DNA from 3 places in the Micromonospora sp. NPDC048898 genome. Region 2 is predicted to be linked to each of the others. Evidence: riboswitches for the same ligand, from Rfam matches in the RefSeq annotation. Region 2 holds a riboswitch; each other region holds the start of a gene.
What was found. A riboswitch is a leader RNA that binds a small molecule or an ion and turns the genes downstream of it on or off. The one in region 2 is predicted to bind cobalamin.

Region 1: linked by a shared signal. The riboswitch ahead of ACGFIQ_RS08585 (ribonucleoside-diphosphate reductase subunit alpha) and the one ahead of ACGFIQ_RS25580 (acyl-CoA thioesterase) in region 2 are both predicted to bind cobalamin.
Region 3: linked by a shared signal. The riboswitch ahead of cobN (cobaltochelatase subunit CobN) and the one ahead of ACGFIQ_RS25580 (acyl-CoA thioesterase) in region 2 are both predicted to bind cobalamin.

The regions. Positions count from the first base shown of each region.
Region 1 covers NZ_JBICUF010000002.1:385,404-388,660, forward strand. The annotation lists gene ACGFIQ_RS08585 (ribonucleoside-diphosphate reductase subunit alpha) at 1-1,789, opposite strand, end outside; cobalamin riboswitch at 1,984-2,200, opposite strand; gene ACGFIQ_RS08590 (enolase C-terminal domain-like protein) at 2,752-3,257, shown strand, end outside.
Region 2 covers NZ_JBICUF010000011.1:155,909-159,165, forward strand. The annotation lists gene ACGFIQ_RS25575 (recombinase family protein) at 1-498, opposite strand, end outside; cobalamin riboswitch at 690-905, shown strand; gene ACGFIQ_RS25580 (acyl-CoA thioesterase) at 1,102-1,548, shown strand; gene ACGFIQ_RS25585 (hypothetical protein) at 1,552-1,680, shown strand; gene ACGFIQ_RS25590 (LysE family transporter) at 1,704-1,949, shown strand; gene ACGFIQ_RS25595 (ABC transporter substrate-binding protein) at 2,026-2,925, shown strand; gene metE (5-methyltetrahydropteroyltriglutamate--homocysteine S-methyltransferase) at 3,005-3,257, opposite strand, start outside.
Region 3 covers NZ_JBICUF010000019.1:94,081-97,337, forward strand. The annotation lists gene ACGFIQ_RS32075 (inositol monophosphatase family protein) at 1-650, opposite strand, end outside; cobalamin riboswitch at 959-1,088, shown strand; gene cobN (cobaltochelatase subunit CobN) at 1,419-3,257, shown strand, end outside.

The DNA of each region.
Region 1 (3,257 bases), on a different contig from region 2:
GGGCGACCGCCACCAGCAGCGAGTTACGCAGCCCGTCCGCCGCGACCCGTTCCCGCAGGGCGGCCCAGCGCGCGGTCTGCGTACCCTCGACACCCCACAGGTCGGGTTGGAGCTGGCCCCGCGCGGCCCGGGTCTGCGCGTACGCCGGGTGTGCGCCGAAGCGACGCGCCAGGTCGGCGGAGGTCTCCAGCGCGGTCAGGTACAGCTCCTCGCTGATCCGGGTGGACAACTCCCGCGCGCCCGGGGAGTCGAACGGCAGCCGCAGCGCGAAGAAGACGTCCTGCAGGCCCATCAGCCCCAGCCCGACCGGCCGCCAGCGGGGGTTGCTCGCCGCCGCCTGCTCGGTGGGGTAGTAGTTGATGTCGATGACCCGGTCGAGGAAGGTCACCGCGGTACGAACCGTGGCGCGCAGCCGATCCCAGTCGATGCCGCCGTCGGTGAGGTGCGCGGCGAGGTTCACCGAGCCGAGGTTGCACACGGCGGTCTCGGCGTCACTGGACACCTCGATGATCTCGGTGCACAGGTTGGACAGGTGCACCACGTTGCCGTCCTCGGCGGTCTGGTTGCACAGCCGGTTCGCGGCGTCCTTGAAGGTCATCCACCCGTTGCCGGTCTGGGCGAGGGTCCGCATCATCTTGCCGTACAGCTCCCGTGCCGGGACCTGCCGCACGTGGCGACCCTGCGCCTCGGCCTGCCGGTACGCGGCGTCGAACCGTTCCCCCCACAGGTCGGGCAGTTCGGGCACCTCGTGCGGGTCGAACAGCGACCACATCTCGTCGGCCTCGACCCGGCGCATGAACTCGTCCGGGACCCAGTTGGCCAGGTTCAGGTTGTGGGTGCGGCGGGCGTCCTCGCCGGTGTTGTCCCGCAGTTGCAGGAACTCCTCGACGTCCGGGTGCCACGGCTCCAGGTACACGCAGGCCGCGCCCTTGCGTCGGCCACCCTGGTTGACCGCGGCGACGCTCGCGTCCAGCGTGCGCAGCCACGGCACGATCCCGTTGGACTGCCCGTTGGTGCCGCGGATCAGCGCGCCCCGGGACCGCACCCGGGAGTACGCGATGCCGATGCCGCCGGCGAACTTGGACAGGTTGGCGACCTGGGCGTACCGCTGGTAGATCGAGTCCAACTCGTCACGCGGAGAGTCGACCAGATAGCAGGAGGACATCTGGGTGTGCCGGGTGCCGGAGTTGAACAACGTCGGTGAGCTGGGCAGATAGGCCAGGCTGGACATCAGCCGGTAGAAGCCGACCGCCTCGTCCGGCGTCTGGGACAGCCCGCAGGCCACCCGCAGCAGCCAGTACTGCGGGGTCTCCAGCACCAGCCGGCTGGTGGGGTGGCGCAGCAGGTACCTGTCGTACACCGTGCGGAGGCCGAAGTACTCGAACCTCCGGTCGCCGTCGGTGTCGATGGCGTCGTCGAGCATCGCGGCGTGGGCGGCGACGAACGCGGCGGTGTCGTTCCCGATCAGGCCCTCGGCGTGACCGACCCGGATCGCCGCGCTGAACGAGGTGACGCCCTGCCGGCGCACCTCCTTGTCGACGTAGCCGGCCAGCAGCCGGGCCGCGAGGCGGGAGTACTGCGGTTCCTCACCGATCATCTCGGCTGCGGTCTGGATGGACAGCCGGTCCAGTTCGGCAGTGCTCGCGCCGTCGTACAGGCCGCTGATCGTGCGGGTGGCGACGCGCATCGGGTCGACGTCGGTCAGGTCGTCGGCCCACCGCTCGACCGCCCGGACGATCTTGTTGACGTCCACGGACTCGGTGCTGCCGTTGCGTTTGCGGACCTGCATCGGCGTTCGCCGCAGGACCGCGTCGCCGCTTGCCGGGACTACCTCGGTGACTGTCACCACTCACTCCTCGCGAGTTCGAGACCTGAGGGCCTTCGGACGCGTGGAGACAGACACCAGCGGACGCCACGCCGGGCAGGCGCGGGTCAGGTGGCGTCGGCCGTCCCACGCGGCCTCGGACCGCCGCCCACCCGGGTGCGGGTGCACGGCGCGCTGGCAGGTCTTCGGACTCGCGGGCACGACCGGGTCGCCGGTCTCCTACTGGCCGTCGCTTCCCAGACCGATTGGTGGCCCAGTGCTCATGACGGCTGTCGTTCCCACTCACCGCTGCGGGACAGTCCCGGATTTCCACCGGGTTCCCTCTTGCCTCGACCGCTCGGGATGAACGGCCGAACCAGCTGCGCTCGACACCATATATAGGGACGCTGCGGTTGTCACACCCCACATGTCGGTCCCGGGCGTGTCGACGCCGTGACTGGTGATGGTCGTCACCGGCTCGCACGGACCCAACCGGCGCGCGGCAGCCACGCCCGCGCGGACGCCATCATCGAGCAGGTGCCGCCATACGGAAAGGTGTGATGTATCAAGTCTCCAGACGTAAGGATCCCTATTTATTTCCGACCGTCAATGCCAGGATCTGAAGTGGACATCCAATCTTCCGGGAGCACTGTCCACTCCTCGCGCCAATATCCCAATCCCGCCGGCCGCACCTCAACAGTCCGGGAACGACGACGATTCGTCGCGCCGCAGAGTGTCTACCAGCGCCACGAATGTTGTCACCGCCGCTGCCGAGGCCGCGGGCCGGGTGCGGCGACCGGGGGGACAGCGCGCTGACGCATTCACATCGGGACCGAAACATTGGATGTCTTGGATTCCTGGGTGATCGACGTCGTTGACGTGCTGGATTGGCCCTCCGTATACTCGCAGAGATCATCTGATCTTTAGCCTAGCCGGGCGAGGAGCGCATGCCGCAGATCACTGCCGTCACCATCGAGGACGTCCGCTTCCCCACCTCCCTGACCGCTGACGGCTCCGACGCCATGAACAAGGACGGCGACTACTCGGCGGCCTACGTCGTCCTGCACACCGACGGCGTCGACAGCACGGGCGCGCCACTCGCGGGCCACGGTCTGACCTTCACCATCGGTCGCGGCAACGACATCGTCGTCGCGGCGGCGGTCCATCAGGCACAGCGCCTCGTCGGCGTGGACGTCGCGACGATGGCCGCGGACATGGGCGCGGTCTACCGCCTGCTCACCTCCGACTCCCAACTGCGCTGGCTCGGCCCGGAGAAGGGCGTCGTCCACCTGTCGCTGGCCGCCGTGCTGAACGCGTCGTGGGACCTGGTCGCCCGGGTCGCCGACAAGCCGCTGTGGCGGCTGCTCGTCGACATGTCCCCCGAGCAGCTCGTCGACATCGCGGACCTGCGCTACCTGTCCGACGCGCTGACCCGGGACGAGGCACTGGCCAT
Region 2 (3,257 bases):
GGAGTGCACGCCCAGTAGGTCCAGCAACGCCAACTGTCGAGGGTTGTTGAAGTCCACCGGCCCGTAGGTCTCCGGCAGCCACAACTGCAGCCCGTGGCTGAGCAATGTGGGAGTCAACTGTTCAAGCTGCTGGCCGTGGAAGGCGCGCTCGTACTCGCCGACGACGATCGCGTCGAAACCGCGTGCCGCGTCCGTCAAGGCGTCGAGCAGCCGTGACGCCTGTGGCCGGTCCGGCCAGGGCACTCGGCGGGAGACGCCCTCGTCGAAAAACTCCACCACGATCCGGCCATGACCGGCGACCAGGTCGCCGGCGTGGTCGCGTTGCCACCGGCACGACGACGCCCGATCCTGGAAGTCGACGGTAGACATCCGTCCGTAGAACGCGAAGCGCAGTCCATCCGCAGCCGGGGTGAACCGTTGTGGCCGTAGCTTCCGCTGCCCGGCGGCCCAGGACGAAAGAGTGCTCCGCCCCCGTTCTGTCATTGTCCTCGTCGCCATAGGACCTCCACGATCGGGAGATGCTTGCGGGGAGGTATGAGTGTTGTTCGTGTAAGCCTGCGGCAGGCGGACAGGGTGTCCGGCTCGTGCGGATGGGCTTAGCCCTCCTACCCTCCCAGGTTGATCGTCGAGTGGTTCCATCCGTTGATGGCCGGGGATCCCGGCATCTGAGCAAGTCATCTACACGGGGCTATGCTTCGGGCGGCGCTGGTTCGCCCGGTCACGAGGTGGTTGGGCGTCGTAAGAGGGAACCCGGTGGGAATCCGGGGCTGCCCCGCAGCGGTGAGTGGGAACGACCGCCATCATCAGCACTGGGCCAGTGGCCTGGGAAGCGACGGCCAGTAGGGGACCGGCGCAGCCGGTCGGGCCCGCGAGTCCGAAGACCTGCCAGTGCTGCGCACACGACCGTGTGCGCTGCCGTCGGCCTCGCGGGTGGGCTGAGCGGGTGACGTGCCGTGTGCGATCTGCGCCGGTGTGTCCTCGTCAGTGTGTGTCCGTGTTCCGGTGGTGTGGTTTCCCGAGGGACGGACTACCGCTGTGCACGACACCGCCACGATCGCCGGCCGAGCGCCGTCGGCGTCGCACCTGACCCTGTCGCAGATCATGGACCAGCACCACACCAACCTGATGGGTACGGTCCACGGGGGCCGCATCCTCAACCTCATCGACTCGGTTGCCGGAGTGGTCGCCGCCCGGCACTCCGACGGGCCGGCGGTCACCGCCGCGATCGACGAGACGGCGTTCCTGCGCGCGGTGCGGGTCGGCGACGTCGTGCACGTCGACGCCCGGATCACCTGGGCCGGCCGCAGCTCGATGGAGGTGGCCGTCAAGGTGACCGCCGACCGGTGGGACCGGGCGGTGCCGCCTACTGACGTGGCCACCGCCCACCTGGTCATGGTCGCCATCGACGACGACGGACAGCCGCGTACGGTTCCGCCGCTGCTGCCGGAGACCGACGGGGACCGGCGTCGCTACCGGGAGGCCGAGATCCGCCGCGAGCATCGGCTGGCCCTGCGGCGGGCGCTGCTCGACGGTGCCGAGGAGGGCTGAATCGTGCTCGGACTCTCCGTTGCGACGCTGGTCGGCTACCTCGCCGCGATCGTCGTCCTCATGGTCACGCCCGGCCCGGACATGAGCCGGAGCAGGGTGGCGGCTCCGCGCGGGCCTTCCTGCGTGGACTAGTGACCAATCTCCTCAATCCCAAGATGATCCTGTTCAGCGTGGCGTTCCTGCCTCAGTTCGTCGACCCGGCACGGGGCAATGCCACCGCCCAACTGGTGCTTCTCGGTGCGGTCTTCGTCGTGGTGCAACTCGCCGTCGACATCGCCCTGGGCGCTGGTGCCGGGCGACTCGGCGCTCGCATGACTGACGGTCGCTTCTCGCTGCGCCTCAACAGGATCTGCGCGGCGGCGTTCGTCGCGCTCGGGGTACGCCTCGCGCTCGGGTCGTAGCGAGGGCCGGTGACCGTCGCCGTGGTCCGGCTCGCGAAGTGGACGTGGCGTGGTCATGCCTGGTAGGCAGGCGGGTGTGCGCATCGTCTCCCTGCTGCCGGCGGCTACGGACATCGTGGCCATGCTCGGCCTGACCGGGCATCTGGTCGGCCGCACGCACGAGTGTGACTGGCCGCCGGGGGACCTGGACGGTGTGCCGGTGGTGACGGGGACGTCTCTGCCCGAGGCGTTGACGAGTCGGGAGATCTCGGCGGCGATCGCCGGCGACCCGCACCGAGGGTCGTCGTTGTACCAGCTCGATGTCACGATGCTGGAGGACGTGAAGCCGGATCTTATTCTGACCCAGGACCTGTGCGACGTGTGCGCGGTCTCCTATGCGCGGGTCAACGACGCGGTGCGGCTGATCGATCTCGATACCAGGGTGGTGTCCCTGGAGGCGAGGACGATCAACGGGATCCTGGACACGGTCGACGCCGTGGCCTTGTTGACCGGCACTGCGGGCAGGGCGGCGCAGATCCGGGCGGACGCCGAGCGTCGACTCGCCGCGCTGCCCGGCCCGTCGTCCGACGCGCCGACGGTGCTGTTCGTCGAGTGGCTTGACCCTCTGATGCCGGGCGGGCACTGGGTGCCCGAGCAGATCGCCTTCGCGGGCGGCCGGTCGTTGCTGCTCGGTCCGGGGGCGCACAGCACCCCACACCTGTGGTTGGTGGTCGCCGATCTGGCCCCGGACGTGGTGGTGTTCGGGCCGTGTGGCTTTACGCCCGAACGGACCATCGGCGAGCTGTCCGTGGCGGCCGGGCAACCCGGTTGGGCCGAACTCCCCGCGGTTCGTCAGGGGCAGGTGTGGGTGGTCGACGGACCCGCCTACTTCAACCGCCCCGGTCCCAGGGTCGTCGACGGCGCGGAGATCCTCGCCGCCATTCTCGCAGGCCGCCCGGATTCCCGCGCTCGGCGGGTTTCCGTCGACGCGGGTTGACCCGCCTGGCCGACGCGGGCATCGGATGCGCGTTGTCGCACGCCACGGTGGGGCGGCGTGCCGCCGCCCCACCGCGCGCTCAGGTAAGAGTGCTGCGGATCTCGGCGGCGCCGCTGACCAGACGGGTCAGGGCCTGTTCGACCTCCGGGTAGCCGCGGGTCTTCAGGCCGCAGTCGGGGTTGACCCAGAGCCGGTCGGCGGGCACCGCGGCGACGGCGCGGCGCAGCGCGTCGGTGACCTCCGCCTGTTCCGGTACGCGGGGTGAGTGGATGTCGTACACGCCGGGTCCGACACCGCGTTGGTAGCCGGTGGTGCGGAGATCGTCGAGGATT
Region 3 (3,257 bases), on a different contig from region 2:
CCCGCGACGGTGTCCCAGGGCTTGTTGCTGAGCATGATGAACGCGTCGATCCTGCCGTGAGCCAACCAGGCGAGGTCGATTGCGGCAGACCCGTGCATGCGGATCCGTTGGACGTGCCGGGTGAGCTGCTCGGTGATGGCGAGTCGTTCGGCGTTCTTCCGGCTGGCCCCAGTGCCGACCGCGTAGTCGCCGATGGCGACGACGGCGTCCCTGAGGTCGGTGACCCGGCTGGCCTGAATGCGTCGATTGTTGGCGTAGGCACCGTGCCCCCTGGTGGCGTGGTAGCGGGTGCCGAGGAACGGCAGGTCGATGACGCCGAGGACGGCGTCTGTGTCGTGGATGAGGCCGAGGGAGATCCCGCACAGGGGTGAGCCGTGGACGAAGTTGACGGTGCCGTCGACGGGGTCGAGTGCCCAGGTCAGTGTGCTGGTGTCGCCGCTGCTCCCGTACTCCTCGCCGAGGAAAGCGATATCAGGCGCCTTGGCGGCCAGATGCTCGCGGACCGCCCTCTCGATGGCGTAGTCCACCTCGGAAGCCATGTCGCGCTCACCCTTGAAGGTCAGCGCACCGGGCTGGAGCGTCCGCATCAGGTCGTGCGCCAGGTCCACGGCCTCCTGCGCGAGGGGGAGGAGGCGGGCGTAGTCGGTCATAGCTGGCGGCTGCGCTCCCAGAGTGAGGTGAACATCTCGTCGAATATCGGGTAGAGGCCGGAGGTGCCCGCGCTGCGTTCGATGAACCATTGTCGGACAGTCGACGCCCCGCATCCGCGGTAGCACGCCCGTTTTCTCGGCTGGCTGTCACTGACTCGCCGGCCGCGCCGGCTCGCCGTCTCGTGGTCAGGCAACCCCGCGCGCCTATATTTTCCCAGGTCAATGTGATGAGCGCGGCCGGGCGACGCCGGGGCCGGCGTTGACCGGCGGCGCGGCGGTGTGGCAGCATTCGCGGCCTGACGGCAGTGAAGGAAGTCGGTGCGATTCCGACGCGGTCCCGCCACTGTCACCGGGGAGTGATCCCCCCTCGTGAGTCACGGCCGTGTGTCTGCGGCTGGAAGGCCGGGGGAGAGCGTCGATCCGGAAGCCAGGATACTTCGGCCGTCGGGACGTACCCCAGGGCGTGGACACCCGAGGAGGACCCGATGACGCACGGCGTCTCATTCATCGACGAGCATCGTCATGACCCGCATCGCGGGCGACACACCGCACCCGGAACCGGCCGCGCCCGCACGGCTGGCGCCGGTTGCCTCGACGCACGCCAGGCCGCTGGCTTCCGCTACCGCTGAGTTGAGCGCCCGCCGCTGACCGGCTCCGACGCCCGCGTCGACGAGTCCGGCAGCGCCGTCGTACCGGCTGACGCCGCACCCACCCGCTTCGTCCAGGTCGCCCCCGCAGCGGCCAGGGCGTCACTCTCCGGAGCCCGCCGTGCGCATCCTGCTGCTCTCCACCGCCGACACCGACCTGCTGGCCGCCCGCGCCAGCGGCGCCGACTACCGGCTCGCCAACCCCGCCCGGGTCACCGCCGACGAGGTGCCCGCCCTGCTCGACGGAGTCGCCCTCGTCGTCGTACGCCTGCTCGGCGGTCGACAGGCGTGGCCGGACGGCCTCGCCACGGTGCTCGGCACCGGGGTACCGACGGTCGTGCTCGGCGGCGAGGCGCTGCCCGACGCGGAGCTGATGGCCATCTCCACAGTGCCGTCCGGGGTCGTCACCCAGGCGCTGTCGTACCTGGTCGAGGGCGGGCCGGACAACCTGGCGCAACTGGCCCGGTTCCTCTCCGACACGGTGCTGCTCACCGGCGAGGGGTTCGCCCCGCCCACACCCACCCCGGCGTACGGCGTGCACGGCGAACACCCGACCGACCCGGACCGGCCCACCGTGGGGATCGTCTTCTACCGGGCGCACGCCCTCGCCGGCAACACCGGATTCGTCGACGTACTCGCGGACGCGGTCCGCGAAGCCGGCGGCAATCCGCTGCCGATCTTCTGCGGCTCGCTGCGCGGGCTGACCACCGGCGCCGGCCCGCTCGGGCTGTTCGCCCGCTGCGACGCGCTGCTGGTCACCGTGCTCGCCGCCGGCGGTGCGGTCGCCGCGGACGCCTCCGGAGGCGGCGACGAGGACGCCTGGGACGTCGGCGCCCTGGCCGCCCTGGACGTGCCGGTCATCCAGGCGCTCTGCCTGACCAGCACCCGGGCGCAGTGGGAGGCCAGCGACGCCGGGCTGTCCCCGTTGGACGCGGCGATGCAGGTGGCCATCCCCGAGTTCGACGGTCGGATCGTCACCGTGCCGTTCTCGTTCAAGCAGATCGACGCCGACGGCCTGTCCGTCTACGCCGCCGACCCCGAGCGGGCCGCCCGGGTCGCCGGGATCGCGGTGCGCCACGCCCGGCTGCGCTACGTGCCCAACGCCGACAAGCGGATCGCCGTGGTGCTCAGCTCGTACCCCACCAAGCACTCCCGGGTCGGCAACGCCGTCGGGCTGGACACCCCGGTCTCGGCGGTCCGGCTGCTCGCGGCGCTGGTCGACGCCGGCTACCACCTGGGCGACGCGCCGGTGCCCGACGACGGTGACGCGCTGATCCACGCGCTGATCGCCGCCGGAGGCCACGACGTGGAGTGGCTCACCCCGGAGCAGTTGGCCGCCGCCGAGGCCCGGATACCGGGGTCGACGTACCGGCGGTGGTTCGACCAGATCCCGGCCGAGCTGCGCGAACGGATGCGGGAGCACTGGGGTGAGCCGCCCGGCGAGCTGTACACCGAGAGCGGGGACATCGTCCTCGCCGGGCTGCGCTTCGGCAACGTGGTGTTGCTGATCCAACCGCCGCGCGGCTTCGGGGAGAACCCGATCGCCATCTACCACGACCCGGACCTCCCGCCGAGTCACCACTACCTGGCCGCGTACCGCTGGTTGGCCGCTCCGAGCGCGGACGGCGGCTTCGGCGCGGACGCCGTGGTGCACCTGGGCAAGCACGGCACCCTGGAGTGGCTGCCCGGCAAGGGCCTCGGCCTGGCCGCCGACTGCGCGCCCGACGCGGTCCTCACCGACCTGCCGCTGGTCTACCCGTTCATCGTCAACGACCCCGGCGAGGGCACCCAGGCCAAGCGGCGGGCGCACGCCGTGGTGATCGACCACCTGGTGCCGCCGATGGCCCGCGCCGAGACCTACGGCGACCTGGCCAAACTGGAGCAACTGCTCGACGAGTACGCGACGGTGCAGGCGCTCGACCCGGCGAAGGTGCCCACCGTGCGGGCGCAGATCTGGGAC